Regions from separate parts of the Arthrobacter sp. Soc17.1.1.1 genome, predicted to be linked through region 1. Evidence: predicted binding sites of a transcription regulator. Region 1 holds the regulator's gene; the other holds the start of a gene.

The links. The regulator LexA, encoded in region 1, represses DNA repair genes until DNA is damaged. The targets are predictions, from matches to a motif close to TCGAACANNTGTTCGA.
Region 2: a site for LexA is predicted at 1,065-1,080, ahead of V6S67_RS02695 (HNH endonuclease signature motif containing protein). Genes of this name have one in related genera too.

Annotation. Positions count from the first base shown of each region.
Region 1 is NZ_JBAJII010000001.1:1,326,111-1,340,532, reverse strand. It holds gene V6S67_RS06090 (DUF1844 domain-containing protein) at 1-84, shown strand, start outside; gene V6S67_RS06085 (MFS transporter) at 102-1,430, opposite strand; gene V6S67_RS06080 (SseB family protein) at 1,462-2,328, opposite strand; gene priA (bifunctional 1-(5-phosphoribosyl)-5-((5-phosphoribosylamino)methylideneamino)imidazole-4-carboxamide isomerase/phosphoribosylanthranilate isomerase PriA) at 2,325-3,077, opposite strand; gene V6S67_RS06070 (hypothetical protein) at 3,135-3,293, opposite strand; gene hisH (imidazole glycerol phosphate synthase subunit HisH) at 3,298-3,936, opposite strand; gene hisB (imidazoleglycerol-phosphate dehydratase HisB) at 3,933-4,550, opposite strand; gene V6S67_RS06055 (histidinol-phosphate transaminase) at 4,697-5,791, opposite strand; gene V6S67_RS06050 (LysM peptidoglycan-binding domain-containing protein) at 5,871-6,446, opposite strand; gene lexA (transcriptional repressor LexA) at 6,824-7,537, shown strand; gene V6S67_RS06040 (ATP-dependent DNA helicase) at 7,616-9,697, opposite strand; gene hflX (GTPase HflX) at 9,690-11,270, opposite strand; gene V6S67_RS06030 (class I SAM-dependent methyltransferase) at 11,441-12,061, shown strand; gene dapF (diaminopimelate epimerase) at 12,092-13,048, opposite strand; gene miaA (tRNA (adenosine(37)-N6)-dimethylallyltransferase MiaA) at 13,045-13,989, opposite strand; gene miaB (tRNA (N6-isopentenyl adenosine(37)-C2)-methylthiotransferase MiaB) at 13,986-14,422, opposite strand, start outside.
Region 2 is NZ_JBAJII010000001.1:572,072-586,493, forward strand. It holds gene V6S67_RS02695 (HNH endonuclease signature motif containing protein) at 1-1,052, opposite strand, end outside; gene serC (phosphoserine transaminase) at 1,160-2,284, opposite strand; gene V6S67_RS02705 (metal-dependent transcriptional regulator) at 2,528-3,226, shown strand; cyclic di-AMP (ydaO/yuaA leader) riboswitch at 3,469-3,621, shown strand; gene V6S67_RS02710 (NlpC/P60 family protein) at 3,627-4,484, shown strand; gene V6S67_RS02715 (NlpC/P60 family protein) at 4,510-5,367, shown strand; gene V6S67_RS02720 (HNH endonuclease) at 5,601-6,098, shown strand; gene mobA (molybdenum cofactor guanylyltransferase) at 6,095-6,712, shown strand; gene V6S67_RS02730 (DUF6457 domain-containing protein) at 6,730-7,014, shown strand; gene V6S67_RS02735 (molybdopterin molybdotransferase MoeA) at 7,011-8,279, shown strand; gene fdhD (formate dehydrogenase accessory sulfurtransferase FdhD) at 8,386-9,213, shown strand; gene V6S67_RS02745 (amino acid ABC transporter ATP-binding protein) at 9,219-9,983, opposite strand; gene V6S67_RS02750 (amino acid ABC transporter permease) at 9,970-10,629, opposite strand; gene V6S67_RS02755 (amino acid ABC transporter substrate-binding protein) at 10,673-11,491, opposite strand; gene V6S67_RS02760 (ABC transporter ATP-binding protein) at 11,710-13,617, shown strand; gene V6S67_RS02765 (NUDIX hydrolase) at 13,614-14,045, opposite strand; gene V6S67_RS02770 (hypothetical protein) at 14,038-14,422, opposite strand, start outside.

The sequences.
Region 1 (14,422 bases):
CAGCTCGCCTTCCGGGAGGCGTCGATCATCCCCGACCCGCCAGGTCAGGGTCCGGGCGAGAAGTACACCGGCCCGGTCAACTAGCGCCTCCCGGCAGCCCGCTACCGCGCGGGCTGCCCCGAGGCCGCCGGGGACCGAAGGCTCCGGCGGCCGGCGAGGTAGCCGACGGCGCCGATGGCCGCGGAGACCACGGACACGGCGGTGAAGCCGCCCCACGGCCCGGTCGCGTCGATGAGCAGCCCGGCGACGGGCGCCCCGAGCGCCACGCCGGAGGTCAGCGCGGACCCGTACCAGCCCATGGCCTCCCCCCGCCGGTCCTCCGCGACGAGGTCGGCGACCTTCTCCGAGGCGGCGGAGAGGACCGGTGCGCACAGCAGGCCCGGTGGGATGGACAGCAGTGCCAGTGACAGCGTGTCCTGGGCGAACCCCATGGGCAGCGTCAGCAGTCCCATGCCGAGCAGCAGCAGCGACGGCGGGACCGGCCGGTGCAGTGCTCCGTAGAGGAGGCCGCCGACGACCGACGCCGCGCACCACGCCACGAACACGAGCCCCAGCTGCCCCTCCTTCCCGGCGAGCTCGAGGGCCGCGACGATGCCGACCTCGGAGCCCGAGAGCGCCAGTCCGGCGCCCGCGGCGATCACCATGACCAGGACGAGCGGCCCCGTCAGCCAGGGGAACGCGCGGCGCACTCCCCTGCGCAGCATCGACGGCCGGCGCCCCGCCGTCGTGTCCCGGTACCCCACGAGGTCGGCCGGGGCCCCTCCGAGCACGGCCGGCCCGGGAGCCGGGACGGGCCCGGTGACGGGTTCGGTGATGGGTCCGGTGACGCGGGCGGCGTCGTGCAGCTGCTCGGACCGCGTCGGAGGGTCGACCCACATGAGGAAGAGCCCGGCCGACGCCGCGGCGATACCGACGAGGGTGAGGCCGAGCACGGAGGACACCTGCGTGGCGAGGACGACGCCGACCGCGGGCCCCGCCATGAAGACCACCTCCGTGGAGATCGCATCGAGGGTGAAGGCCGTGCGGCGGCGGTCACCGTCCACCAGGACGCCGAGTGCCTGGCGGATCACCGAGAAGGCCGGGAGGGTGAAGAGTCCGCCGATCAGGGCCGCGACGAGCAGCCACTGGTAGGACAGGTGCGGCGCGACCGACCAGACGATCGCCTCGGCGACCACCGAGGGGATGAGCGCCCTGCGCAGCCCCACGTCGTCGATCCGCCGGCCCCGCCAGGGGGCACCCACGGCGATGCCGATGGTGACCACGGCCGCCACGGCGCCCGCCTCCGCGTAGCCCCGGTCAAGGGTCTGCACCACGTGCAGGGTCAGCAGCACGCCTGCCGCGGAGTGGGGGAAGCGGGCGATCATCCCGATGATCAGCAGCGTCCGCACGGAGCGGATCCGCAGCAGGTCGCGGTAGACGGCGAAGTTCACGGTTCTGTCTTTCCTGGCCGACGGCGCTGCGTCAGCGGGTGAGTTTGATGTCGAGCGAGTCGACGCGTTCCACGAAGGCGTCGAGGCCCAGGAGCGTCGCCCGGAAGGCGGCGACGACGTCGTGCACCTCCTGCGGGGCCAGCCCGCCGCGGAGTCGCAGGTCCATCCGCAGTTCCGGTCCGGGCCCTCCGCCGGAAGCAATGCTACCGTCGGCGGCCCGTGCGAGGACGCCGGCGGCGGGCCGGAGGGCCACGGAGAGGATGTCCGGCACCGCTCCCGCAGCCGTCGCGACGAGCGAGGCCAGATCGGCGTCCTCGTAGGAGGGTGTCCAGCCGATCTGCCGGGCGAGGGCCCACACGGCAGGGCGCCGGAGGACGACGGTCACCTCGCCTCCCGGGTCGAGGACCATCAGTTCGGCGTCCTCCGCCGCGGCGGCCAGGGCGGCCCGCGCGGCGTAGGCCGCCACGGGCCTCGCCTCCGCGTGCCACCGCGTCAGCGCCGCGGTCGAGGAGAAGACCGGCAGGGCCTTCCGCCCGTCCGGCGCGGTCAGCGTGACGAGCGCCATCTCGGCTTCCTTGTCGGCCGCCAGGCCTGCGACGCCCTCCGCCTCCTGGCCGAGCCGGGCGACGATGGGGATGAATACGCGTGCGGTGGTGAGGGCCGCGAAGACCGCCCGTTCGCGCGGCCCGGGCTGGTCCACCGCGCCCTCGGAGGCTCCCAGGAGCCCCGCCACGGCGGCGGTGAGTGCGTGGTCGGCGGAGCCGTCGTCGTCGTCGAAGGCGTGCAGCGGGTTGTCGGGACCGGACAGGTCCCGGCCGGCCCACGCCCGGCCCGCGGAGTCCGCGGTGTTGCCCGCGAGTGCGGCCGCGATGTGGGCGGGGAGCTCCCTCCGGCTCACGCGGCCGGCAGCCCTGCCACGTCCAGTGCCTGCGGCAGGGTGAAGGCACCGGCGTAGAGGGCCTTGCCGACGATGGCGCCCTCGAGCCCGTGCGGCACGAGGTCGCGGAGGGCCGCGATGTCGTCCAGGCTCGAGATCCCGCCGGATGCCACGACCGGACGCGTGGTCCTGGCCAGGACCTGCTCGAGCAGGGCGAGGTTCGGGCCCTTCAGCGTCCCGTCCTTGGTCACGTCCGTCACGACGTAGCGTGCGCAGCCGGCGTCCTCGAGGCGCTGCAGGACCTCCCAGAGGTCACCGCCGTCCTCCGTCCAGCCGCGTGCCGCGAGCGTGGTGCCGCGCACGTCGAGTCCGACGGCCACGGCGTCGCCGTACCGGGCGATGGCGAGTTCGGTCCACTCGGGGTTCTCGAGGGCGGCCGTCCCGAGGTTCACGCGCGTGGCGCCGAGCTCGAGCGCGGCGTCGAGGGAGGCGTCGTCCCGGATGCCGCCGGAGAGCTCCACCTTGATGTCGAGGTGCTTCACCACGCGCTCGAGCAGGGGCTGGTTGGAGCCCCGGCCGAAGGCGGCGTCCAGGTCGACGAGGTGGACCCACTCCGCGCCGGCCTCCTGCCAGGCGAGGGCGGCGTCGAGCGGGTCGCCGTAGCCGGTCTCGCTGCCGGCCTCACCCTGGACCAGGCGGACGGCCTGCCCGTCGGCGACGTCGACGGCGGGGAGGAGTTCGAGCGTGGGCTGTTCGGCGAAGGGGCTCATGATCTGCTTTCGTGCGGGCTGCGGAGGTCCGCGGGACGGGTCGGGTGGGGGGTCCGGCTAGTCGCCGGGGAGGGTGAAGAGGTAGGCGGCGACGAGCGAGAGGCCCGCCAGCGCGAGGAAGGCGATCCACACCCAGCGCGGGAAGTCCTGGCTGCGCAGGGAGTAGGCGCCGCCGATGAGGAGCCCGGCGGCTCCCATGAGCACCAGGCTCAGCATCGGTTCACCGCAGGCCCTCGATCCAGTTCCGCAGCAGCTGCGCTCCGGCGTCGCCCGACTTCTCGGGGTGGAACTGCGTGGCGCTGAGCGGGCCGTTCTCGACCGCGGCGATGAAGGGCCCGCCGTGGTGGGACCAGGTGACCTGCGGAGGCTTCATGGCGGGCTGGGTGACGTCGAAGGACCAGTCCTGGACGCCGTAGGAGTGCACGAAGTAGAAGCGCTCGTCCCCGATGCCGTCGAACAGGACGGTGTCCGCGGGGGCCTGGACGGTGTTCCAGCCCATGTGCGGGACGACGTCGGCCTTCAGCCGCTCGACCGTACCGGGCCATTCGCCCATGCCCGGCGTGCGCACGCCGTGTTCCACGCCCTCGTCGAAGAGCACCTGGAGCCCGACGCAGATCCCGAGGACCGGGCGGCCGCCGGCGACGCGGCGGCCGATCATGCGCAGCGCGTCGACGTCCTTGAGTCCCTTCATGACGGCGGCGAACGCGCCGACGCCCGGAACGAGCAGGCCGTCGGCGGTGAGGACGTCGTCGGGCTTGGCGCTGAGGACGACCTCGGCTCCCACGTGTTCGAGGGCGCGGACCACGGAGCGGACGTTGCCGGAGCCGTAGTCGAGCACAGTGACGGTACGGGGGCTCACAGCGCTCCCTTCGTGGAGGGGATGCCCTCGACCCGGGGATCGGGTTCCACGGCGGCGCGGAGAGCCCGGGCGAGGGCCTTGAACTGGGCCTCGACGATGTGGTGCGGGTCGCGGCCGCCGAGGACGGTGACGTGCAGGCAGATCTGCGCGTGCAGCGCGATGGCCTCCAGCACGTGCCGGGTGAGCGATCCCGTGAAGTGGCCGCCGATGAGGTGGTACTCCTGACCCGCCGGTTCCCCGCCGTGCACGAGGTACGGGCGTCCCGAGATGTCGACCACGGCGTTCGCGAGGGCTTCGTCCAGCGGGACGGTCGCCTCACCGAAGCGGCGGATGCCGGCCTTCGTGCCGAGGGCGATGCGCAGGGCCTCGCCGATGGCGATCGCGGTGTCCTCGACGGTGTGGTGGACGTCGATGTGCGTGTCCCCGGAGGACGTGATGGCGAGGTCGATCAGCGAGTGCTTCGACAGCGCGGTGAGCATGTGGTCGTAGAAGGGCACCGTGGTGTCGATCGAGGACACCCCGGTGCCGTCGAGGTCGAGCTCGACGACGACGCTGGACTCGCTCGTGACGCGTTCGATCCGGGCCGTGCGGCCGCGGGCGGCATCAACTGTCATGGCATTCCTTCTGTGCGCTGCCGGGCATCCGGCACTGATCGGGGTTCGGCGGTGGGTGGGGGCGATGCACGGTGCAGGACCACCCCCAAGTCTAGGAGACTCGCGTGCGCGACCTGCGCCCGCGGGCCAGAGAGGGCCGGAGCGGACTACAGCAGCTTCGTCAACGCCGAGAGGAACACGGTGGTCTCGTGTTCTGTTCCCGCCGTGACCCGCAGGGACCCCGGGATGCCGACGTCGCGGATGAGGACTCCGGCCTCCAGCAGTCCCTCCCAGACGCGGTGCGGATCCTCGAGACCGGAGAAGAACACGAAGTTCGCATCCGACGGTGCCGGAGACAGTCCGAGCCGCTCCAGCTCCCTCACGATGCGGTCCCGCTGCACCTTGATCGCCTCGACGTTGGACAGCAGCGTGTCGGCGTGCGTGAGCGCGGCGTTCGCCGCAGCCTGCGTGATGGCGGACAGGTGGTACGGCAGGCGCACCAGCCGCAGGGCATCGGTGACCTCGGGCGCGGCCGCGAGGTAGCCGATCCGGGCTCCGGCCAGGGCGAAGGCCTTGCTCATGGTGCGGGACACGAGCAGCCGCGGGCGCCCGGGCAGGAGCGTGAGCGCGCTCAGCGTGCCCTGCTGGGCGAACTCCCCGTACGCCTCGTCGACGATGATGATGGCGCGGGCGGCCTCGCCGGCGTCGTAGGCGGCCTCGATGACGTCGAGTCCCAGGGCGGTGCCGGTGGGGTTGTTCGGCGAGCACAGGAAGACGATGTTGGCGCCGGACCCGCGGACCGCCCGGGCGGTGGCCTCGGGGGTCATGGCGTAGGCGGCCCCGCGCTCCGCCGTGACGTAGCGGGTGCCCGTGCCGCTGGCCAGCAGCGGGTACATGGAATAGGTGGGAGGGAAACCGATCGCGGTCCGCCCCGGTCCGCCGAAGGCCTGGAGGACCTGCTGCAGGACCTCATTGGAGCCGTTGGCCGCCCAGAGCTGGTCGGGGGTGAGACCGTGGCCGAGGTAGTCGGCGAGGTTCTTCCGCAGTTCGGTGAATTCACGGTCCGGGTACCGGTTCAGCCCCTGCGTGGCCCGGGCGACGGCCGCCACGATGGCTGCATGCACGTCGTCGGGGACGCCGTGGGTGTTCTCGTTGACGTTCAGGAGGATCGGGACGTCCAGCTGGGGTGCACCGTAGGGGTGCAGCCCCACGAGGTCGTCACGCAGCGGGAGGTTTGCGAGGGCGTCGACGGATGAGGGCACCTCACGAGTTTAAGCGATGCGGGCTGCAGCGGCGAACGGAGCAGGCCGGCGACGATCACCGCCGCAGTGTGCTGCATGCCTAGCCGTCCGCGGGGATCGCGACGGTCTGCCCGGCCTGCACGACGGAGCCGCGCAGGTCGTTGAGTTCGACCATCTCCGCGACGACGTCACGGGGATCGCGCTCCGGTGCGTACCGGACGGCGAGGTCCCAGAGGGACTCCCCCGCAGCGACACTCACCTCGACCGTCGACGACGGCGCGGGCAGCGACTCGCCGGCCTGCGCCTGCGAGGTGAGGAAGGCGCCGAGCAGGATGAGGGCCGCCACTCCCAGCGCGATCGGCAGGCCGACCAGGACGAACCGGCCGCGCCGCGTCAGGGTCAGGGGGCGCTCCGCACTCCGCTGCGTGGAGGTACGGGGCTGTACTGAGCCGTCGGGCTGCGTGGAGGGACGGGGCTGGAGGAAGGCGTAGGGAGAGTTCGAGGTGGAGGAGGTGGTGGACGTCGTCGTCCTGCGGGACGGTCGGGGGACACGCGGACGGATCGACGCGGGGAACTCCGATGCCGTGGGGCGGACGAGACGCAGGCGTCCCCCGCCGCGGGTGGGGGTCGGCGCCCATAGCGCCGTGCTGCCGTGCAGTGCGGGTGCTTCAGCCATTGCCTAGCCTCTTTCCCTTCGAATAGCCGATCAGGGCTGGACTCCTGTTTCGAACGCGTGTTCTAATTTATCTGAGCCTATTTCTAGCACTGAGGGACGACCGTTGTCGAGACTCGCTCGAACATATGTTTGAAAAGCCCCACCGTCTGCCCTAGCGTGAACAGGGCAGGGCATCGACGTCACCGGCTGCTACGGAGCGGCAGGAACGGCGTCGACATACCTCAGGCAATCACCCGCCACTGACAGAACCGTTTCCCGCGCAGGCGGGGGGCGGCAGGCGGGCACAACGGGATCTCCAGTCCAGGGCGAAAGGCGCAACAGTGGCGGAACCAACACGGACGGACCGGCCGGATTCGAACACGGTGCCGGCGGACGCCGTGCCCATCTCGGCCGGTCGCGGCCGTCCCCGCGGCCGTTCGGTGTCCAAGGGGCTGACGGCGCGCCAGCTGACGATCCTCGAGACCATCCAGCGTTCGATCGCGGACAAGGGGTACCCGCCGTCGATGCGCGAGATCGGCGACACGGTGGGCCTCGCGAGCCTCTCGAGCGTGACGCACCAGCTGTCGCAGCTGGAGCGGCTCGGCTATCTCCGGCGCGACCCCAAGCGCCCCCGGGCCATGGAGGTCCTGCTCCCGCTCACGCTGCCGCCGGAAGCGCCGGCCGGCGCGGACGGATCGGCGGAGCGGAAGACCTCCGCCGAGCACCGCGTCGCGGTGGACACGGCGCTGGTGCCGCTCGTGGGCCGCATCGCAGCGGGCGGGCCCATCCTCGCGGACCAGGTGGTGGAGGACGTCATGCCCCTCCCCCGGCAGCTCGTGGGCCACGGCGAGCTCTTCATGCTGCGGGTCTCCGGGGACTCGATGGTCGACGCCGCGATCTGCGACGGCGACTGGGTAGTGGTCCGCAAGCAGCAGAGCGCCCAGAACGGCGACATCGTCGCGGCGCTGCTCGACGACGAAGCCACCGTGAAGACGTTCCGCCAGCGCGACGGCCACACCTGGCTCCTGCCCCAGAACACGCGCTACGAGCCCATCCTCGGCGACCACGCCAGCATCATGGGCAAGGTCGTCTCGGTGATGCGCGCGCTCTAGCAGCCCGCTTCCACCGGTGCGCGGAGGGCGCCGCAGTCCCCGACTGCGGCGCCCTCCGCGTACCGCGGGGCAGGCGTGTCAGCGGGCGGAGAGCCGTTCGAGGATCCCGGTGACAGTGGCCCTGTCGGTCGTCGCCCAGAACGGCGGCAGCGCTGCGCGGAGGAAGCCGCCGTAGCGGGCCGTGGCGAGGCGGCTGTCGAGCACGGCGACGACGCCCCGGTCCCCCGCCGAACGGATGAGCCGCCCCGCCCCCTGCGCGAGCCGCACCGCTGCGTGGGTGGCCGAGACGCTCATGAAGCCGTTGCCGCCGTTCCGTGCGACCGCCCGCGTGCGCGCGGTCATCAGGGGGTCGTCGGGCCGCGGGAACGGGATGCGGTCGATCACCACGAGGCGGCAGGAGGCGCCGGGCACGTCGACACCCTGCCACAGGGACATCGTGCCGAACAGGCAGGTGTCCGGTTCGGCCGCGAACCTGTCCACGAGGCCGCTGAGCGAGGACTCGCCCTGGCAGAGGATCTCGAAGTCGACCTGCGGCCGCAGCGCCTCGGCCGCCTCCTCGGCGGCGCGCCGTGAGGAGAACAGCCCGAGCGCACCCCCGCGGGAGGCCTTCAGGAGCGCCAGCAGCTCCTCGAGCTGCGCAGCGGAGGTTCCCCGTTCCGGTTTCGGCAGGTCCTTCGCCACGTACAGCACGCCCTGCCGCGGGTAGTCGAACGGGCTGCCGACGTCGACGCCGGTCCACGCCGGCGCACCCGGTCCGCTGAGTCCCAGCGACCCGGCGACGGGGCCGAACTCGGAGCCGATGGCGAGCGTCGCGGAGGTGAGGATCACGGTGTGGTCCTCGAACAGTCCCTCCCGCAGGCGTGCCGCGACGGACAGCGGCGCGACGTTGAGCGTGGCCGGCGCGGTCTCGTCCGGCTGGGCATAGCCGGAGCCGGGCGTGAACGTGCTGGGGCGGGACGCCCACACCACCTCGCCGGCGGTAGAGGCCGCGAGGATCCGCTCCGCGAGGTCGAAGACCAGGGTGGCGCGCGAGCGGGCCACCTGCCGGCCGCCGTCGGCGTCGGCCTCGGACTTGCCGTCGGTCTTCGTGTCGGACAGCGCGGCCCGTGCCGCGTCGCGGACCTGCTCCAGCGACTGCTCGAGGTCCTCCGGCAGGCCGCCGGGCAGGAGCCCGGAGGGGACGAGTTCCGACGCCGCCTCGAAGGCGGACGCCGCGGTGTCGAGTCCGCTGGTGCCGATCGAGGCGTGGCGGCGCAGCGCCGTGGCGGCCGCGCCGACCATCGAGGCGGACAGCTGCCCGGACACCGCCCCGGTGACGCGGTCGTGCAGCTCGTGGGCTTCGTCGATCACGACGACGTCGTACTCGGGCAGCACGGCGAGGCCTTCGAACGCACTGATGGCGAGCATGGCGTGGTTGGTGATGATGATGTCGGCGTCCGCGGCCGCTGCGCGCGCCTTCTCGCTGAAGCACTCCTGCGCCATGGGACAGCGGGCGGCACCGACGCACTCCATGCTGGACACGGACACCTGGCGCCACGCGCGGTCGCTCACGCCGGGCACGAGGTCGTCGCGGTCACCGGTGGAGGTCTTGTCCGCCCACTCACGGAGCCTCACCACCTCACGGCCGAGGGCGGAGGAGGGACCGCCGCCGCCCGGCGCGGGGGCGGGGTGCGGGGTGGCGTCCTCCCCGAGACTGAAGAGGGCATCCGGGGCGTCCTCCTCGGGGAAGCCACCGCCGGTCTTGTGGAGGCAGACGTAGTTCGAGCGGCCCTTGAGCAGCGCGACGTCGACGGGACGCGCGAGGGCGGGCCGCACCGCGTCGAGCAGGCGCGGCAGGTCCCGGCCCACGATCTGCGCCTGCAGGGCGAGCGTCGCCGTGGACACGACCGACGGGCGGTCGCTGTCCATGGCGTGCGCGATGAGCGGGACGAGATAGGCGAGCGACTTGCCCGTGCCGGTGCCGGCCTGCACGAGCAGGTGGTCGCCGGAGCGGATGGCCTCGCTGACCTGCCGCACCATCTCGTGCTGGCCGGCGCGCATCTCACCGCCCATGGCCCCTACGGCGGCGTCGAGCAGCTCGAGTGCCTGCCGGGCCTCGGCGGTGTGGCGCGCCGGGTCCGGCGCCACGACGGCGGCGCCGGACGGCGTGCTGTCACTCATGCTGCAGATACGGCTCCAGATCGGCGGCCAGGCCCTCGCGGACCATGACCTCGAGGCGTGTCCCCTCGTCGACGTGCTCGAGGCCGAGGATCTCGACGTCCTCCTCGTGCAGCCGGCTGAGGACCTGTCCCTGCTCGTAGGGCACCAGCAGGTCCATCTTGACCCCGGGGCGGGGGATGTTCGTGCTGATGAGCTGCCGGAGCTCGGTGATCCCGGCACCCGTGCGGGCGGACACGACGACGGAGCGCGGCTCGCGCTGCCGCAGCCGCTCGATGACGAACGGGTCGGCGGCATCCGCCTTGTTGAACACGATGATCTCGGGCACCTTGCGGGCGTCGATCTCGGTGAGCACGGCACGGACGGCCGCGATCTGCCCCTCCGGGTCCGGGTGCGAGGCGTCGACCACGTGGAGGATCAGGTCGGAGTCGGCCACCTCCTCGAGGGTCGAGCGGAACGCCTCGACCAGCTGGGTCGGCAGCGAGCGGACGAAGCCCACGGTGTCGGCGAGCGTGTACCCGATGCCGTCGGGGGTCTCCGCCCTGCGCACCGTGGGATCGAGGGTCGCGAACAGCGCGTTCTGCACGAGCACGCCCGCGTCGGTGAGGCGGTTCAGCAGGGACGACTTCCCGGCGTTGGTGTACCCGGCGATCGCGACGGAGGGCACCTGGTTGCGCCGCCGGTTGGACCGCTTCGTCTCGCGCGCGGGCTTCATGGCGGCGATCTCGCGGCGCAGCTTCGCCATGCGGGTGCGGATCTTCCGGCGGTCGAGTTCGATCTTCGTCTCACCGGGTCCACGCGAGCCCATGCCGGCGCTCGCGCTGCCGACCTGCCCACCGGCCTGGCGGGACATCGACTCGCCCCAGCCCCGGAGGCGCGGCAGCAGGTACTCGAGCTGCGCGAGCTCCACCTGGGCCTTGCCCTCGCGGCTCTTGGCGTGCTGGGCGAAGATGTCGAGGATCAATGCGGTGCGGTCGATGACCTTGACCTTGACGATGTCCTCGAGGCCGCGTCGCTGGGACGGCGAGAGCTCGCTGTCGACGATGACGGTATCGGCACCGGTCGCCTGCACGATGCCCTTGAGCTCCTGTGCCTTGCCGGAGCCGAGGAAGGTGCCGGGGTCCGGCTTCAGCCGGCGCTGCACGATGCCGTCGAGCACCTCGGAGCCCGCCGTCTCGGCGAGGGCCGCGAGTTCCTGCAGCGAGTTCTCGGCGTCCTGCGCGGTCCCCTCGCTCCACAGACCGGCGAGGACGACGCGCTCGAGCCTCAGCTGCCGGTACTCGACCTCGGTGACGTCCTCGAGTTCGGTCGAGAGCCCCGCGACGCGGCGGAGGGCTCGGCGTTCGGCCAGGTCCTGCTGGTCCCCGTCGGCGTCCGACCGTTCGTCGTCGCCCGACAGGGCGAGGGCGCGCGAGCGCCAGTTGGTCTCGGCGGGTGCGCTGGTGGCCCCCGGTTTCGTCCCCTTCTTCGCCTTCGCCGCGGCAGCTTCGTCGCTTGCCAGGATGCGGTCGATGACGGCTTGGATCTCCTCGGGGCCCATGTCGGCTCCGGTGGAATGTCCGTGGTTCTCGGTCATGTTCTCCCTAGGTGGCTGTCTGTCGATTCTACGGCTGTCCTCCGGGGCGTTCCATCGGATTCTCCCCCGGCGAAACCGTTGAGGCGCCCGACCGGTGACCAGGTGTGGACGACGGCAGGGACGCGGAGCCGGGTGGGGGTCGCCGTGTGCGTGCCACTAGGCTTTCCCCCATGGATTCACAGCAGGAGCCGCAGCACTATTTCAGCGCCCGGCCGGCAGGACCGGACACGCGGAGGCCCCTTTCGGTCGTCCTGGCGGGCGAGCGACGGGACCTCGTGACGTCGTCGGGCCTCTTCAGTCCGGACGGCGTGGACAAGGGCACCGCGATCCTCCTGGACACCGTCCCCGATCCCGAGGGGCGGCGCCTGCTCGACGTGGGCTGCGGCTGGGGCCCGATCGCCCTCACCCTGGCCCTGAGGGCACCCCACGCCGAGGTCCTGGCCGTCGACGTCAACGAGCGGTGCATCGCGCTGACCACGGAGAACGCCCGGCGGCTGGGGCTCGGCAATGTCACGGCCACCACGCCCGACGCCGTGGACCCGGGCCTCGAGTTCGACACCATCTGGTCCAACCCGCCGATCCGCATCGGGAAGCAGGAACTGCACGCCCTGCTGCTGCGCTGGCTGCCGCGCCTCGCCCCGGGCGGGAGCGCCTGGCTCGTGGTGCAGAAGAACCTGGGCGCCGACTCCCTGCAGCGGTGGCTGGCCGAGGAGCTGCCCCCGGGCTTCGCGGTGCGCCGTGCGGAGACGTCGAAGTCGTTCCGCATCCTGGAGGTGCGGCGGCCCGCGTGAGGTCGGCCGGCGGCCTGTCGTGCCGCGGGCTCAGCCTGCGGGCAGCAGCACGCCGTCGGCCACGAGGACGGCGGGTCCGCTGAGCTGCACGTGCTCACGGCTGTCGGGACCGGCGAAGAAGGTCACGCCGACGACTCCCCCGGGCACGGACACGAGCCACTGGGCCGGGGCGCCCTCGCCCGCCCAGAACCGGGTGCCGGCCGCGGCGGCGCAGGCGCCCGTACCGCAGGACTGCGTCTCGCCGACGCCCCGCTCGTGCACGCGCATGGTGAGGCGTCCGACGCCGTCGGCCCCCACGAGCGGATCCGCCGGGACGACGAGTTCGACGTTGGTGCCCTCCGGCGGCACGGGCTGGACGGCGGGAGGGCGGTGCAGCTCCGTCCGGTCCAGCTCCGCCTGTTCGGCCAGCGCGACGACGGTATGGGGATTGCCCATGCTGATGGACAGGGCGGGCCGGTCGACGTCGAGCCCTCCGATGGAGACGAGGGAGTCCATGCCGCGCGCCACGGCCGCGTCCGGGAAGATGAACTCCCAGGGCCCCATGTCCACGGCGTAGCCGTCCCCGGACCGCGTCACGCGCTTCACGCCCGCACGGGTGCCGATGGCCAGTTCGCCGCCCGCGGGGAGCTCGGCGACACCCTTCGCGAGGAGGAAGTGCGCGAAGACCCTGACCCCGTTGCCACACATCTCCGACACCGACCCGTCGCCGTTGCGGTAGTCCATGAACCACTCGGCGCGCGGTTCCGTCTGCAGCAGGGCGCGTCCCTCGGGCAGCGCGGCGGAGCGGACGGCCCGGATGTAGCCGTCGGCGCCGATCCCCCGGTGGCGGTCGCACGCGGCGGCGACGAATGCCGGGTGGACCGGTGCGTCGCCGTCGGGGTCGAGCGTCAGGATGAAGTCGTTGCCCGTCCCGTGGCCCTTCGTGAAGGGGAGCCCCGAGGGCTGCGGTGCGGGGTGCGTGGGCGTCTCGCCGGGGAAGTCAGTCACCCTTCTAGGATAGGTGCCGCGGCGCGGGCGACGAGCGCGGTGGCTGCCTCCGCCAGGTCCGGCGCCTGCCAGTCGAGCCAGGCGACGCGCGGGTCGCCGCGGAACCAGGTGAGCTGGCGGCGGGCGAAGCGGCGGGTCGCGGCGATGGTGTCCTCCACGGCCTCCGCTTCCGTCAGGGTCCCGTCGAGGACCCGGAGGAACTGCCCGTACCCCAGGGCGCGCGACGCCGTCCTCCCGTCGCGGAGGCCCGCCGCGGCGAGCCGTCGGACCTCGTCGGCGAGACCTGCCCGCACCATCCCATGGACCCGCTCGGCCAGGCGCGCCCGCAGCACCTCCCGGTCGACCGCGAGGCCGATCTGCACCGCCGGCCGGTGGTACTCGCGCCGCGGCATGAAGGCGCTGAAGGGTCGCCCGCTGAGCTCGTGCACCTCGAGCGCCCGCACGAGGCGGCGGTCGTCGTCGATCCGATCGGCCGAGAGGGGATCGACGGCGCGCAGACGCGCCCGCAATGCCGCGCTGCCTCCTGCGGCGAGGTCCGCCTCGAGCCGCGCGCGGACCCCCGCGTCGGTGGGAGGGAACTCCAGGCGATCGAGGGCGGCCCGCACGTAGAGGCCCGACCCGCCGACCAGGACGGGGACCCTGCCGCGCTCGCGGATACCGTCGATGATCCGGCGGGCGTCCTCCTGGTAGGCGGCGACGCTGGCCTCCTCGGTGACGTCGAGGACGTCCAGCAGGTGGTGCTCGACGCCGTGACGCTCCTCGCGGGGCAGCTTCGCCGTGCCGATGTCCATCCCCCGGTAGAACTGGAGGGCGTCGGCATTCACCACCTCGCCGCCGAGGCGCTGCGCCAGGGCGACGCCCAGGTCGGACTTCCCCGAGCCCGTCGGACCGACCACCGCGACGACCGGGAGGACGGCCGGGCGGCCGACCGGAAGGGTCAAGGGGCGCTCGCGCGGACGGGCAGGGACGGCATCCCGAGGGAGACCGCGCGGGGGGCGCCGTCCGATGCCGCGGGGACCCCGCACGAGTCTGCCTGGCTCCGGTCCCAGGCGTCGCCGGCGCGCGACCGGCGGAGCGAGTACTGCGCGGGCGACGGATCGGAGAGCAGGTGGAACGAGGCGGCCTCGGTGACGGGAAGCGTCACGAAGTCACCCGGACGGGGGGCCTCGGCGCCTGCCGGGACGGAGAAGTGCACGAGGCGCTGATCGCGTGCACGGCCGGTGAGCCGGTGGGTCTCGGAGCCCTTCCGGCCCTGCTGGTCGGTGACGAGCACCTCCACGGTCGCGCCGACCTGGCGCGCGTTCTCCTCGCGGGCGATGCGGTCCTGCAGGGCGGTGAGCCGCTCGAAGCGTTCCTGCACCACGGCCTTCGGCA
Region 2 (14,422 bases), 750 kb from region 1:
GTCATGCCGACGAGGTCCTGGTAGGCGATCGTCACCATGACCTGCGGACGGTGCCCTCCGGTTGCCGGGAGGCCTGGGGCGGACAGGGCGATCCTGCAGGCCGCTACAAGGCCGTCCAGCAGGTTCTGCGCCCTCGTGGGGGCAGCGCCGACCCCGGCTGTGGGTGTCGGGGGACCGCCGTCGCCGGCGGCCGGGGTGTTCGCAGGCTTCCCGCTGCTGCCGGTCCCGCGGGGATTGCCTGCAGAGTTCATCACGGTGGCGAGGTGCTCGAACTGCTCATCGGTCGCGCCGATCTCGAGGACGTGCAGGCCGTGGCGACGGCCCCTGAGGAAGACACCCTGCCGGGCACGCAGGATCTTCTCGGTGGGCTCCTGCCCGTCCTGGTCGAGCACTGATTCCCAGCGCCGCGCCAGCACCCGCAGGACGTCCTCGTCGGACTCGATGCCCTGACGTGTGAGGTGGTGCTCCATGGATGCGAGCTGATCCGGTGTCGCGAAGGAGTGCACCCGCTCGATGGCCTGCGCGATGACGGTGGCCGCCCGCCCACTGATCAGGCATGCCCTGGACGCGTCTCCGAGCACTCCGAGCGGCGCAGGGACGGTCGCTCCCGTGGCCGACAGGCCGGGCAGTACGACCGCAGCCAGGGCCAGCCGGCGTCTCGCCTCCGCCCGGCCGATGCCCAGCACGGCCCGCAGGAACTCCGCGCAGTCCCTGTACCCGGTGCCGGCCCCCTCCCGCACGGGTGTCGACGGCTGTTCCACGCCGGGCGCAGGCGCCGCAATCCGAGTTCGAACCGGTGCGGACGCGAGGCCGGCATCCGGGTGTTCGTCCGCCTCCAGATGATGGTCCGCAGCAACGCCGGCGACGAGGATCTGCAGGTGATCGACGATCCTGGACACGTGCTCGACCTCGACGACGAGGTCGCGGGCCTCGGTCCTGGACAGGACGTGGTGCCGTCGGCCCAGGGCACGCGCACAGTCGGCAAGGGCGGTGCGCGCCGAATCCAGCGAACTGCCCGCTCGCCTCAGTGGTCCGGTCGGTGCGACGGCCATGGCTCCATTTTATGGAACGCGTGTTCTATTCCGCAGGGCAGGACGTGGATGTGGAGGAGCAGTCATGCGATGGTGTCCACAGAGCGCGGGCCTGTGGACGACCGGCCCTAGAGGAGGTTCTCGACGACGTGATCGATGCAGGCGATCAGGGCCGAGACGTCGTCGGGCTCGATCGCCACGAACGTGGCGACCCTGAGCTGGTTGCGGCCCAGCTTGCGATAGGGCTCCACGTCGACGATCCCGTTGGCCCGGAGGATCGCGGCGATGCGTGCTGCATCCACGGCGTCGTCGAAATCCACGGTCACGATCACGTTCGAGCGGTCTTCGGGACGGACGACATACGGGCGGGCGACGGCGGACGCCTCGGCCCAGCGGTACAGGCGCCCCGCCGAATCCGCCGTCCGTGCGGCCGCGAAGGGCAGCCCGCCCTGCGCGTTGAGCCACTGCACCTGCGCGTCGAGCGTCACGAGCGTGGACAGCGACGGCGTGTTGTAGGTCTGGTTCAGGCGCGAGTTGTCGATGGCGGTCTGGAGGTTCAGGAAATCCGGGATCCAACGGTCGCCGGCATCGATCCGCGCGGCGCGTTCGAGTGCGGCGGGGGAGAAGAGTCCCAGCCACAGGCCGCCGTCGGACGCGAAGTTCTTCTGCGGCGCGAAGTAGTAGACATCGGCCTGCGCCACGTCCACGTCGAGGCCGCCGGCGGCCGACGTGGCGTCGACGACCACGAGTGCACCGTCGTCGGCGCCGTCGATCCTCCGGACCGGAGCGGCGACACCGGTGGACGTCTCGTTCTGCGGCCAGGCGTAGGTGTCCACGCCGGCCTCCGCGACAGGGTCCGGCCGCGTGCCGGGTTCCGACGTGATGACGGAGGACGCGTCCAGGAACGGCGCCCTGCCGGTCGCGGAGGCGAACTTCGAGCCGAACTCGCCGAAGGACAGGTGCTGCGCCTTCCGCTCGACGAGCCCGAACGTGGCGACGTCCCAGAATGCGGTGGATCCGCCGACGCCGAGGACCACCTCGTACCCGTCGGGGGCGCCGAAGAACGTGCTGAGACCCGACCGCACCCGGCCGACGAGGTCCCGGACAGGGGCCTGCCGGTGCGAGGTCCCGAGCAGGGACCGACCCGCCGCCACGAGGGCGTCCACCTGGCCGCTCCTGACCTTCGACGGGCCCGCGCCGAAACGGCCGTCCGAGGGCAGGAGGTGGTCGGGGATGCGGGGCGAGTCACTCATGCGATGCTCCAGCTGTTGGGCGGCAGGTACGGCCTCATTCTGCCCCAGCGGTCCCGGGCCCTCCATTTGTTAACCGGCCGCGGGAAGCCGCCCCGACGGCGTTCCGCCCGATTGCCGGGGCCAATGCGCCATGGGTTAACCTTGGGAGGCGTGGGGCGGAGCAGTCCGTGGCGGCTTTGGCCTGCCTCACCGGCGTGAGGCATTCCAGCCGCGCACCCGCACCGCACCAAGGAGCTGAACCGCATGACGGACCTCATCGACACCACCGAGATGTACCTGCGGACCATCCTTGAACTCGAGGAAGAGAACATCGTCGCCCTCCGCGCGCGCATCGCCGAACGCCTCCGCCACTCGGGCCCGACCGTCTCGCAGACCATCGGCCGCATGGAGCGTGACGGTCTGGTGGTCGTCTCCGGTGACCGGCACCTCGAGCTCACCGAACTGGGCCGCCACAGGGCCACGGGTGTCATGAGGAAGCACCGTCTGGCGGAGCGGCTGCTCAGCGATGTCATCGGCCTCGACTGGGCCTACGTCCACGACGAGGCCTGCCGCTGGGAGCACGTGATGAGCGAGCGGGTGGAGCGGCGGCTCTACGAACTCCTCGGCAAGCCCTCCGAATCGCCGTACGGCAACCCGATCCCCGGCCTCGCGGCCATCGGTGGGGTCGAGTCCGAGCGGTTCACCGACGGCGTGGTGACCCTGCTGTCCGCCATGGGCACGTATGCGCCCGGGAATCAGGTCACCCTGGTGCGCCTCGCCGAGCCGATCCAGGTGGATCCTGAACTGCTCACGCAGCTCGACGAGGGCGGCCTCCGCCCCGGAGCGCAGCTCACGCTCGAATCCGTGGGCGACTACGTGTCCGTCCGTGTGCCGGGGGTCGAGGGCGCCCTGGAACTGCCGCCCGAGGTCGCCTCGCACGTGTTCGTCTCCGTCGCTGCCTGAGGGCGCCGGGGTCGCCGCCTGGGGTCGCCGTCAGGCGGCGCCGGCCGGCGGATCCGCCGGGTCCCGAAGCGCCACCACGCCGGTGCACAGGCGGTCCCTGGAGTCGGCGTCGTCACCAAGAACACACCATTCCGTGATCGTAACGTGACAAACGGGTGTTTTTGTTGTAGCTTTCATCTCGTGCCAAATTCGCTCTAGATCCGGCACCCTCCTGCAAATCGCCTAGCTCTGCCATTGCTCGAGGTCCGTCCGCACCATCGCATGGCAGAGGCGGGGGAACCAATTTCTGGGTTTCGTAACCGAAATCCTTGGGGTTAAGTCGCTGCTTCACGCAGTGGCCGGGTGACTCCCATCCGAATCCGACAGCTCACCTCGCAGGCGTTGGGAGAGGCAATCCAACGTGTCCAATAGCTCTTCACTGGGCCGCCACCGTGCGGCCCGGAACGTCAGCGCGCTGACGAACCTGTCCACTGCAGTCACCTCGAACGCCGGATCGGTCGGCCGCCAGGCAGCCGTCATCGTCGCCGCCTCGGGCCTCGTCCTCACAGCCGGCCTCCCGGCCCACGGCGCCACCCCCGCAGAGCGTGAAGTAACCTCCTCCACGGCGTTGACCGTGAGCCGGGTCGTCTCGGCCGAGGTCACCGTCCCCGCCACCGCCACGGTCTCCTTCGACCGCGTGGCCGTCGAGGTCACCGCCGCCCCCGAACCCGTCGTCGAGGCACCTGCGCCCGTCGTCGAGGAGCAGGCACCCGCCGCGCCGGCCCCGGTCGCAGCACCCGTCGCCGTCGCTCCCGCCCCGGTCGCAGCGCCGGCCGCACCCGCCCCGGCGGCAGCACCTGTCGTCGCCGCTCCCGTCGCAGCGCCGGCTCCCGTGGCACCTGCCGCAGCGCCCGCCGCCGTCGCACCGGCCCCCGCGGCTCCCCAGCCCGCTCCTGCCCCCGCCCCGTCCTCCGGCGTCGCTGCCGGCCTGGTCGGCTCGGCGTACGCCCAGATCGGCGTGGCCCAGGACTGCACCGCCATGGTCGAGAAGGCACTGCGCTCGGTCGGCAAGTCCGTGGGCGATCTCGCCCCGGGCCAGTTCTTCCAGTTCGGCGACGTCGTCGGGAGCCCTGCGCCCGGTGATCTCGTCATCACCGGCGGCCACGTGGCCATCTACGTCGGCAACGGCCAGGTCATCAGTGGCGGCCTGAACGGTATGAACACCGGCCTCCACTCCCTGTCCGACCTGCCCGGCGCCAGCTTCGTCCGCGTCCGCTAGAAACCCACACCCGGAGTTATCCCCCATGCCTTCATCCGTCATGCCCGCACGCCACAGAGCAGAAGCGCGGTCCGCCGCCGGCTTCTCGGAGCTCGCCAGAGCAGTCACCTCGAACGCGACCGGGATGGGCCGCCAGGCCGCCGTCATCGTCGCCGCTTCGGGCCTCGTCCTCTCCAGCGGCGTCGCCGCCAACGCAGCCGACGTCCAGCCCCAGCGCGACGTCGCCGCGTCCAGCATCTCCCTCGCCTCGGCCCGCACCGCCGTCGTCGCGCCCGCCGAGCCCGTCGTCTCCTTCAACAGGACCGCGGTCAAGGTCAACGCGAAGCCCGTCGTCGCCCCCCAGGAGCCCGTCGCCGCAGCGCCGGTCGTCGAGGCCCCGGTGGCCGCAGCGCCCGTCGCCCCGGCTCCCGTCGCCGCCGTCGAGGTCCCCGTGGCCGTCCAGGCCGCAGCTCCCGTCGCCGCACCGGCACCCGTCGCCGCACCGGCAGCAGCCGCTGCTCCGGTCGCCCCGGCCCCGGCACCGGCAGCCCCCGCGGCTCCCGCCGCGTCGTCGGGCGTCGCCGCGACGATCGCCGCAGCGGCCAAGGGCCAGCTGGGCGTCACCCAGGACTGCACCCGCCTGGCCAGCAACTCGCTGGCCGCCGCGGGCATCAACTTCCACGGCTGGCCGGCAGGATACCTCTCCCTGGGACGCACGGTCAGCGCCGGCGAGGCCATCCCCGGTGACCTCATCTACTACGCCGACGGCGGCATGGGCATGGCCCACATCGCCGTGTACATCGGCGGCGGCCAGGCCGTCCACGGTGGGTTCAACGGCAACTCCACGGTCATCGCCCCCGCCGAGCTCGGCTCGGGCGGCGTGTACATCCGCGTCGGCGGCTGACCGGCCGACGGAGACGATCACGGGAGGACCGGCACCATGTGCCGGTCCTCCCGTGCATTCCCGGCATGAGCGGGTAGCAGATCCGGCTGTGCGCCACATGCGCGCCGCGGAATGCCGACGATTAGCCGCCTGCGTGTGTTTTGCTTACCCTTGCAGTGTCAATCCGAAGCACGTCTCCCGAACCCCGGGATGGCAACCGGTTGCGGGAACAGGTCAGCATCGAGGCTTTGTTCATGCGCACTCTTGTTCTGAATGCAGGGTATGAACCACTGGCGGTGGTCACCTTCCGCCGGGCACTGGTGCTTGTGCTCACGGGCAAGGCCAGCGTCGTCGCCGAGGACGACGATCCGGTCGTCGGACCGACGGAAGTGCTGGGCCGGCCGTCGGTGATCCTCCTCAACCGGTACGTGAAGGTCCCGTACCGGCACGACGTGACCGCCACGCGACGCGGGGTCCTGCGCCGCGACAACCACCTATGCGCCTACTGCGGGAAGACCGCCTCGACCATCGATCACGTGCAGCCGCGCTCCAAGGGCGGCGCCGACACCTGGGAGAACCTCGTGGCGTGCTGCCTCACGTGCAACAACGCCAAGGGCGACAAGACGCTCAGCAGCCTCGGCTGGAAGCTGAGGGTGGTCCCACGTCCGCCCCGCGGGCCGCAGTGGCAGATCCGAGAACTCGAGAAACCGGCACCGCAGTGGAGCGAGTTCCTCGCGGAGAACGCCGCGTGACCCCGGGCGCGCCGCCGTTCGACGCCGTCGTCCTGGCCGGGGGCCGTTCCACCCGCCTCGGCGGCGTCCCGAAGGCCGGCCTGGTGCTCGACGGCGAGACCCTGCTCGAGCGCACCTGCACCGCTCTCGCCTCGGCCCTGCACCTGACCGTCGTGGGGCCCGTGCCCGACGACCGCCCCGCGACGCGCCGAGCGTCGTTCGTCCGGGAGGAACCTGCCTTCGCCGGGCCGGCCGCCGCCGTCGTCGCCGCGTTCCGCGCCTCGTCCGACCGCGCCGCGACGCGGCCCGCGGCGCCGTGGTGCGCCGTCGTGGCCTGCGACATGCCCCGCGTCGGTGAGCTGCTCGCACTCCTCCTCGCCGAGGCTGCCGAGGGCGGCGACACCTCGCTGGTGGCGGTCGACGGCGGCCGCGACCAGCCGCTGGCGGCGCTGTACCGCACCGACGACCTCGCCGCCGCCGTCGATGCCGTGCTGGCCCGCGGGTCCGCCGACAACCTCTCGATGCGAAGCCTCCTTGCTAGTGTGAGCACCAGATACATCCCGGTTCCGCCGGGCACGACGCACGACGTCGACACCTGGCAGGACGCACGAGCGCTGGGTGTCGACGTCCCCTGACACCACCCGGAGGGCCCATGGACGACCGCGAGAAACTGCTGCACGAGTGGACCGAGAAGCTGCTCGCCGCCTTCGAGATCGAAGGGACCGACGTCGACATCGACGCCGTCCTCGGTCTGGCCGGACGGGCCGCCCACGGCGTGGTCCGGCCTGCGGCACCCCTCACCACGTTCGTGGTCGGCTACGCCGCCGGGCTCGCCGTCGGCAGCGGGCAGGCCGACGAGCAGGTGGCCATGCGGTCCGCGACGGCGGTGGCCGATGCCCTCTGCGCGCAGGCCGCTGCGGAGCGAGGCACCGCATGAGCGAGGCAGCCGCAGGACGCGGCGTCGACTGGGCGACCGCCCGCACGCTCGCGCACACCGCAGGCCGCCCCCTGCCGTTCCAGACCGTCACCCTCGCCGACGCCCTCGGGCAGACCCTCGCCGAACCGGTCCATGCACTGCAGGCCATCCCGCACTACGCGTCGTCCGCGATGGACGGCTGGGCGGTCAGCGGCGAGCCGCCCTGGACGCTGGTCAGCCACGCGGAGCCGGAGGAGCACCTGCGGGGCAGGCCCTCACCGCACGCCGATTCCGGCGGGGTGTCGCTCGCACCCGGCGAGGCGACGTTCATCCTCACCGGAGGAGTGGTGCCGCAGAACGCCCACGGCATCCTCCGCACCGAGCACGGCGCCGTCCGCGGCGGCACGCTCGAACGGAACGGGTCCGCACGACCCGACGAGCCCTCGCTGCACGAGCACGTACGGCCGGCAGGGGAGGAGGCCGAGGAGGGCTCCGAGGCCATCCCCGCGGGAGTCGTGCTGAACCCTGCACAGATCGCCCTGGCCGCGGTGTGCGGGCACGACACGCTCGCCGTCCTCAGGGCACCGCGCGTGTCGCTGCTCATGACGGGCGACGAGGTGATCGAGCACGGCCTGCCGCACCCCGGCCAGGTGCGGGACACCTTCGGCCCCCAGCTGCCCGGGTTCGTGGCGATGCTGGGCGGCCATGTCGACGTCGCGGGCCGCGCGAAGGACGATCTCGACGACGTCGTGGCGGCCATCAGCGCGGAGCCGACCGACGAGTTCTCGCTGGCGCGCGCCTCTGGCGACGTGCTGATCACGACCGGCGGCACCGGCAGCTCCTCCGCGGACCACATCCGCCGCGCGCTCACGGAACTCGGCGCGGAGATGATCATCGACGGCATCGCCATGCGGCCCGGGCACCCGACCCTGCTGGCGCGCCTGCCCGACGGACGCTTCCTCGTGGGGCTCCCCGGCAATCCGCTGGCCGCCATGATGGCCATGCTCACCGTCGCCGCACCGCTGCTCGCCGGACTGCGCGGAGCCGCGCTCGACGAGCCCCGGACGGTGGCGAGCGCGGACGCCTTCGAACCGCTGCCCGGCAGGAGCCGCCTCGTGCCCTACCGGCTGGAGGCCGGCCGGGCGGTACCGAGCACCCACCAGCGCTCGGGCATGCTGCGCGGCCTCGCCGCCGCGGACGGCGTCCTGGTGGTCCCGCCCGAGGGCTGCGCGGCGGGCGACGACGTCCCCGCCCTGTCCCTGCCCTGGCCCGCCCCCGGGATCTGAGGCCCCTGTCCACCTCCCCGCGGCGACGCCGGCGGACCGGACGACCGCCCGGGGTCGACTAACCTCGTTCTAGGACCGAGGCACGGACCGATGCAAGGAGCGCACCATGAACCGGGTCACCCAGCGACGCCGCATCACCAAGTTCCGCGTGGGGGCGCAGACGGGGCGCCGTGAGGACGTGCTGGCGGGGGAGGAGCCGCTCGAGATCCGTCTCGGCGGGAGCGCCTTCACCGTGACCATGCGCACCCCGGGCGACGACTTCGACCTCGTGGCCGGGTTCCTCGTCTCGGAGGGCGTGGTCTGGGAGCCCGGCCAGCTGCCGAGCCTGCGGTACTGCGCGGGCGTGGACGACAACGGCCAGCAGACCTTCAACGTGGTGGAGGCCCAGCTCCGGCCCGGCGTCGAACTGCCGGACACGGCGATGGAACGCCACGTGTACACGTCGAGCTCGTGCGGCATCTGCGGCACCGCGTCCATCGACGCGGTGCGGAAGTCCTCGCGGTTCGACCTGCACGAGGACACCGCGCCCGTGGACCTCGGGATCCTCGCGTCCCTGCCCGACCGGCTACGCGGGAGCCAGAAGCTGTTCGACCGCACGGGAGGCGTCCACGCCGCGGGTCTGTTCACCGCCGAGGGCGAGCTCCTGTGCCTGCGGGAGGACGTGGGTCGGCACAACGCCGTCGACAAGGTGGTGGGCTGGGCGCTGCGCGAGGGGATGCTGCCGCTGCGCGGGACCGTCCTGCAGGTCTCGGGCCGTGCCTCCTTCGAACTCGTCCAGAAGGCGCAGCTCGCCGGCATCCCCGTGCTGGCGGCCGTCAGCGCGCCCTCCTCGCTCGCGGCGGACCTCGCCGACGACGCCGGACTCACGCTCGTGGGCTTCAGCCGCGGCACCACACTGAACTGCTACTCGCACCCCGACCGCATCGTGGCCTGAGGGCCCTAGAACGGGTTGAGCAGGCGCTGGACGAACCTGCGCGTCCGTTCCTCGCGCGGATTGCGCAGCACCTGGTCGGGGTGGCCGTGCTCCACGACGACGCCGCCGTCCATGAAGACGACCTCGTCGGCGACCTCGCGGGCGAACGCCAGCTCGTGCGTCACGATCACCATGGTCCACTGCTCCTCGGCGAGTTCCTTGATCACGGTGAGCACCTCCCCGACGAGTTCGGGGTCGAGGGCCGACGTCGGCTCGTCGAACAGCAGCAGATCCGGCTGGAGCGCCAGCGCACGGACGATCCCGACGCGCTGCTGCTGGCCGCCGGAGAGGTTGAACGGGTAGTCGTCCCGCTTCGCGGCGAGGCCCACCCGCCCGAGGAGCCGCTCGGCGTCCGCGACGGCGTCCTTGCGGGGCCGCTTCCGCACCCGGACGGGACCCTCGATGATGTTCTCCAGGACCGTCATGTGGGGGAAGAGGTTGTAGTTCTGGAAGACCATGGCGCTGCGGTCCCGCAGCGACAGCGCCTCCTTCCTGGTGACCTTGCCGCCGAACTCCACGGACGGCCCGCCGCTGAAGGCGACGGTCCCGCCGTCGGGCGTCTCGAGGCCGTTGAGGCACCGCAGCACCGTGGTCTTGCCGGAGCCGGACGGGCCGACGAGCGCGACCACCTGACCGCTGCCGATACGCAGGTCGATGGATTTCAGCACCCGGGTGTCGCCGAACGACTTCTGCAGGCCGGTGACGGTCAGGAGGGGCTCAGTGGGCGACATAGCGGTCCAACCTCTTCTCGAGTGCGGACTGGCCGCTGGACAGGACGAGGCAGAACACCCAGTAGATGGCGGCGGCCTCGACGTAGAGCAGCATGAACTGCTGCGAGAACGCGGCGATCTGCTGGGCCTCGCGGAACAGCTCCGTCACGAGGATCAGCGACGCCAGGGATGTGTCCTTGACCAGGCTGATGAAGGTGTTGGAGAGCGGCGGCACCGAGACGCGGGCGGCCTGCGGCAGGATGACGCGGCGCAGGGTGAGCGCACGGGACATGCCGATGGTGTGGCCCGCCTCCCACTGGCCCTTCGGCACGGAGAGGATCGCGGCGCGCAGGATCTCCGCGGCATAGCCAGCGACGTTGAGCGAGAACGCGATGATCGCGCTCGGCCACGGATCGATGGTCAGGCCGATGGACGGCAGGCCGTAGAAGATGACGAACAGCTGGACCAGCAGGGGGGTACCCCGGATGACCGAGACGTAGAAGCGGGCGATCCCGGAGAGCACCGCCTTGCCGCTGATCCGCATGAGCGCGATGACGAGTGCCAGCGCCAGGCCGATCACGAACGAGGCGAGCGAGAGCGGGATGGTGCCCGTCAGGCCCCCGGAGAGCATGGGCCAGAAGGAGGTGCGCAGCAGTTCCCAGTCCATCAGTCAGACCCTCCGCGGCCCGTCGGGTACCTCCACGCCGGCATCACTCGCTGACGTCGGTGCCGAAGTACTTCTCGGAGATCTCCGCGAGCGTGCCGTCGGCGCGCAGCTCGGCGAGGGCCGTGTCGATGGCGTCCACGAGCTCGGTGCTGCCCTTGCGGACCGCGACGGCGCTCTGGGACTGCTCCTCCGTGGTGGCCGCGATCTTGATGCCCTCGTTGTTGTTGGTCTTCTGGTAGTCGAGGTAGGTGAGCTCGTCGTTGATGGTGGCGTCCACGCGGCCCTGCTCGAGGAGCGTGACGGACTGCGCCCAGCCCTCGACAGGCTCCACGTTCGCGCCGCTCTCCGTGGCGAGCTCGTACCAGTTGCTGGTCAGGGACTGCGCCGTCGTCTTGCCGGAGAGGTCCTCGAACGAGGTGATCTCGGTGTTGTCGGCCGTCGTGACGATCACGCCCGAGCTGACGGTGTATGGCTCGGAGAAGTCGTACGTGGCCTTGCGCTCGTCGGTGATGGAGACCTGGTTGGCGATGACGTCGAACCGGCCGGCCTCGAGGCCCGCGAAGATCGCGTCCCACTGCGTCTCCTCGAACTCGGCCTCGACGCCCATCTTCTCCGCGACGGCGGTGATGACCTCGACGTCGTACCCGGTGAGCTCCCCGCTGCCGCCCTCGTGGAAGCTGAAGGGCTGGTAGGTGCCCTCGGTGCCCACGGTCAGCACACCGGAATCCTGGATCTCCTGCAGCGACGACGACGCCGCCGATTCCGACGATCCGCCGTCACCGGCCGGGGACGACGACGAGCAGCCGGCGAGCGCGAGGGTGAGGGCTGCGGCGGTTCCGAGGACGGACAGGCGATACTTCATGGGGGCTTCCTTCGGTTGCATGGGCGGACACGGCAGGCGGGGAAATAGAAGACGCCGGGAACGGCTTGAACCCTACGTACCTCCGCCCCGGCCGGGACCGGAGTCGAACACTACTGGCGTCAACACCGGAGCATCCACTTATTGTTCCGAAGTGTTGCGCCACGGGTCCAGACACCGGCAATCCCACGGTGGGACTGGCATCCCCGGAAGGAATCGCAATGAGCATGGAAGGCGCGGCCTGGAGCTCGCTGTACAGGATCTCGACCGCGAAGGACGCGAAGCACGGCTTCTCCCGGGAATCGGTCCGCCGGATCCTCACGTTCGCCGTGCCCTACCGGTCGAAGCTCGTGCTGTTCATCCTGCTGTCCGTGGTGGGCGCGTTCCTCGCGGTCGCGACGCCGGTGCTCGCCGGCCAGGTGGTCGACGTCATCGTCGCCGACGGCGAGACGAGCACGGTCATCTGGCTCGCCGTCGTCATCGCACTCGTGGCGGTGGCGGACGCCGCGGTGTCCCTCGTGACGCGCTGGTACTCGGCGCGCATCGGCGAGGGCGTGATCCTGGATCTCCGCACCGCCGTGTTCAACCACGTGCAGAAGATGCCGATCGCCTTCTTCACCCGCACCCGGACCGGCGCCCTGGTGAGCCGCCTCAACAACGACGTCATCGGCGCGCAGCAGGCCTTCAGCGGCACGCTCTCCGGGGTGGTCACCAATCTCGTGGCCCTGATCCTCACGCTCGCGGTGATGCTGAGCACGTCCTGGCTGGTCACGGTGCTCGCCGTCGTCATGCTGCCCGTCTTCCTCGTGCCCGCCCGCCGCATGGGCAGCCGCCTGGCCGCCCTGCGCCGCGAGGCGGCGGACCACAACTCGGCCATGAGCACGCAGATGACCGAGCGTTTCTCCGCCCCCGGAGCCACCCTGGTGAAGCTCTTCGGCCGGCCGGACGAGGAGTCCGAGGAGTTCCGCGTCCGCGCCGCGCGGGTCCGGGACATCGGTGTGCGGACGGCGATGCTGCAGTTCGTGTTCTTCACGGCCCTCATGCTCGTCTCCGCCCTGGCCCTGGCCCTGGTCTACGGGCTGGGCGGCTTCCTGGCGCTCGCCGGCCAGCTCGACACGGGTGAGGTGGTCACCCTCGCGCTGCTGCTCACGCGCCTCTACGCGCCCCTGACGAGCCTCGCGAACGCGCGCGTGGAGATCATGAGCGCCATCGTCAGCTTCGAGCGCGTCTTCGAGGTGCTCGACCTCCAGCCCCTCATCCAGGAGAAGCCCGACGCCGGCACCGTGCCCGCGGGCCCGGTCGCGGTGGAGTTCGACGACGTCCGCTTCGCCTACCCGTCCGCGGACAAGGTCTCGCTCGCGTCCCTCGAGGAGGTCTCCACGCTCGACACGCGCGGCGGCGAGGAGGTGCTGCACGGGGTGTCCTTCCGGATCGAGGCCGGGCAGACGGTCGCCCTCGTGGGCACCTCGGGTGCCGGCAAGTCGACCATCGCGCAGCTCCTGGCACGCCTGTACGACGTCGACAGCGGTGCGGTGCGGCTGTCGGGGACCGATGTGCGCGACGTGACCTTCGCGTCGATGCGGGAGACGCTCGGCATGGTGACGCAGGACGGCCACCTGTTCCACGAGACGATCCTCGCCAATCTCCGGCTCGCACGACCGGAGGCCACCGAGGACGAGGTGTGGGACGCCGTCCGGCGGGCTCGGCTGGAACCGCTCGTCCGGTCGCTGCCCGACCAGCTGGACACGATGGTCGGTGAGCGCGGCTACCGGCTCTCCGGCGGAGAGCGGCAGCGCATGACCATCGCGCGGCTGCTGCTCGCCCACCCGCGCGTCGTCATCCTCGACGAGGCGACGGCGGCGCTCGACTCGACGTCGGAGGCGGCCGTGCAGGCAGCACTCAGCGAAGCACTCGAGGGACGCACCGCCATGGTCATCGCCCACCGCCTGTCCACGATCCGCAGCGCGGACATGATCCTCGTGGTCGAGGACGGCCGGATCGTGGAACGCGGCTCGCACGACGAGCTGCTGGCCCTCGGTGGCCGCTACGAAGAACTGCACCGTACCCAGTTCGCGGTGCGGAAGAACGTGGCGGTGGACGAGGAACCCGAGGCCCTGAGCGAGGTCTAGGCCCGCCCCTCCCGCGCCTCCCGCATCGTCAGGAGGGCGGGGACCACGAAGTCGGTCAGCAGCGGGGCGAGGTCCCGGCGCGCCGTCGCGTCCCCGAGGTCGAGCCAGTCGACCTCCTCGATCTCGGCCGCAGGATGCGGCTCGCCGGTCAGCGGGCACAGGAAGACGGTGGCCACCAGATGGGTGTGGGACTCGTTGGCGGCCGGCCCTTCCCAGGTGCCGAGCAGGGTGAGGTCCTGCACCCTCGCCGCGAGACCCAGCTCCTCGGCCAGCTCGCGCACGCCGGTCTCTGCCGGCGTCTCATCCGGCTCCGGCTTGCCGCCCGGCTGCATGAAGAGCGTCGTCCCGCGCTTGCGCACCAGGAGCAGGCGCCCGCGGTCGTCCAGCAGGCACAGGGCGGTGACCGTGATGACCGGAAGGTCAGCCATCGGCCTCGGCGACGTCCTCGCGCAGGAACCCGATCGTGCCGCTGTTCCACCCGATGCTCTCCGGGTAGAGCACACCCGTACCGTCCGCGTTCCCGACCTTGAAGTGGACGGAGAACGTGTCCATGTCGGCCGTGACGTCGACGAAGACGGTGACGGACTCGCGGAGGATCTTCTCGAGCTCGGCGTAGTCATTGGTGTCGGTCCTGACGACTACATCCGACTGATACCCGGCACCGTATTTGCCGAAGTCCGCCTCTGCGGACGTGACCCCCGGTACCTCCTCCAGTGCCGCGGCCCATCCCTCGGGGTCCGCCTTCGCTCCGGAGGAGCACGCGGGGAGCAGCAGCGCCAGTGCGAGAACGGCGGTGGTCCGGAAG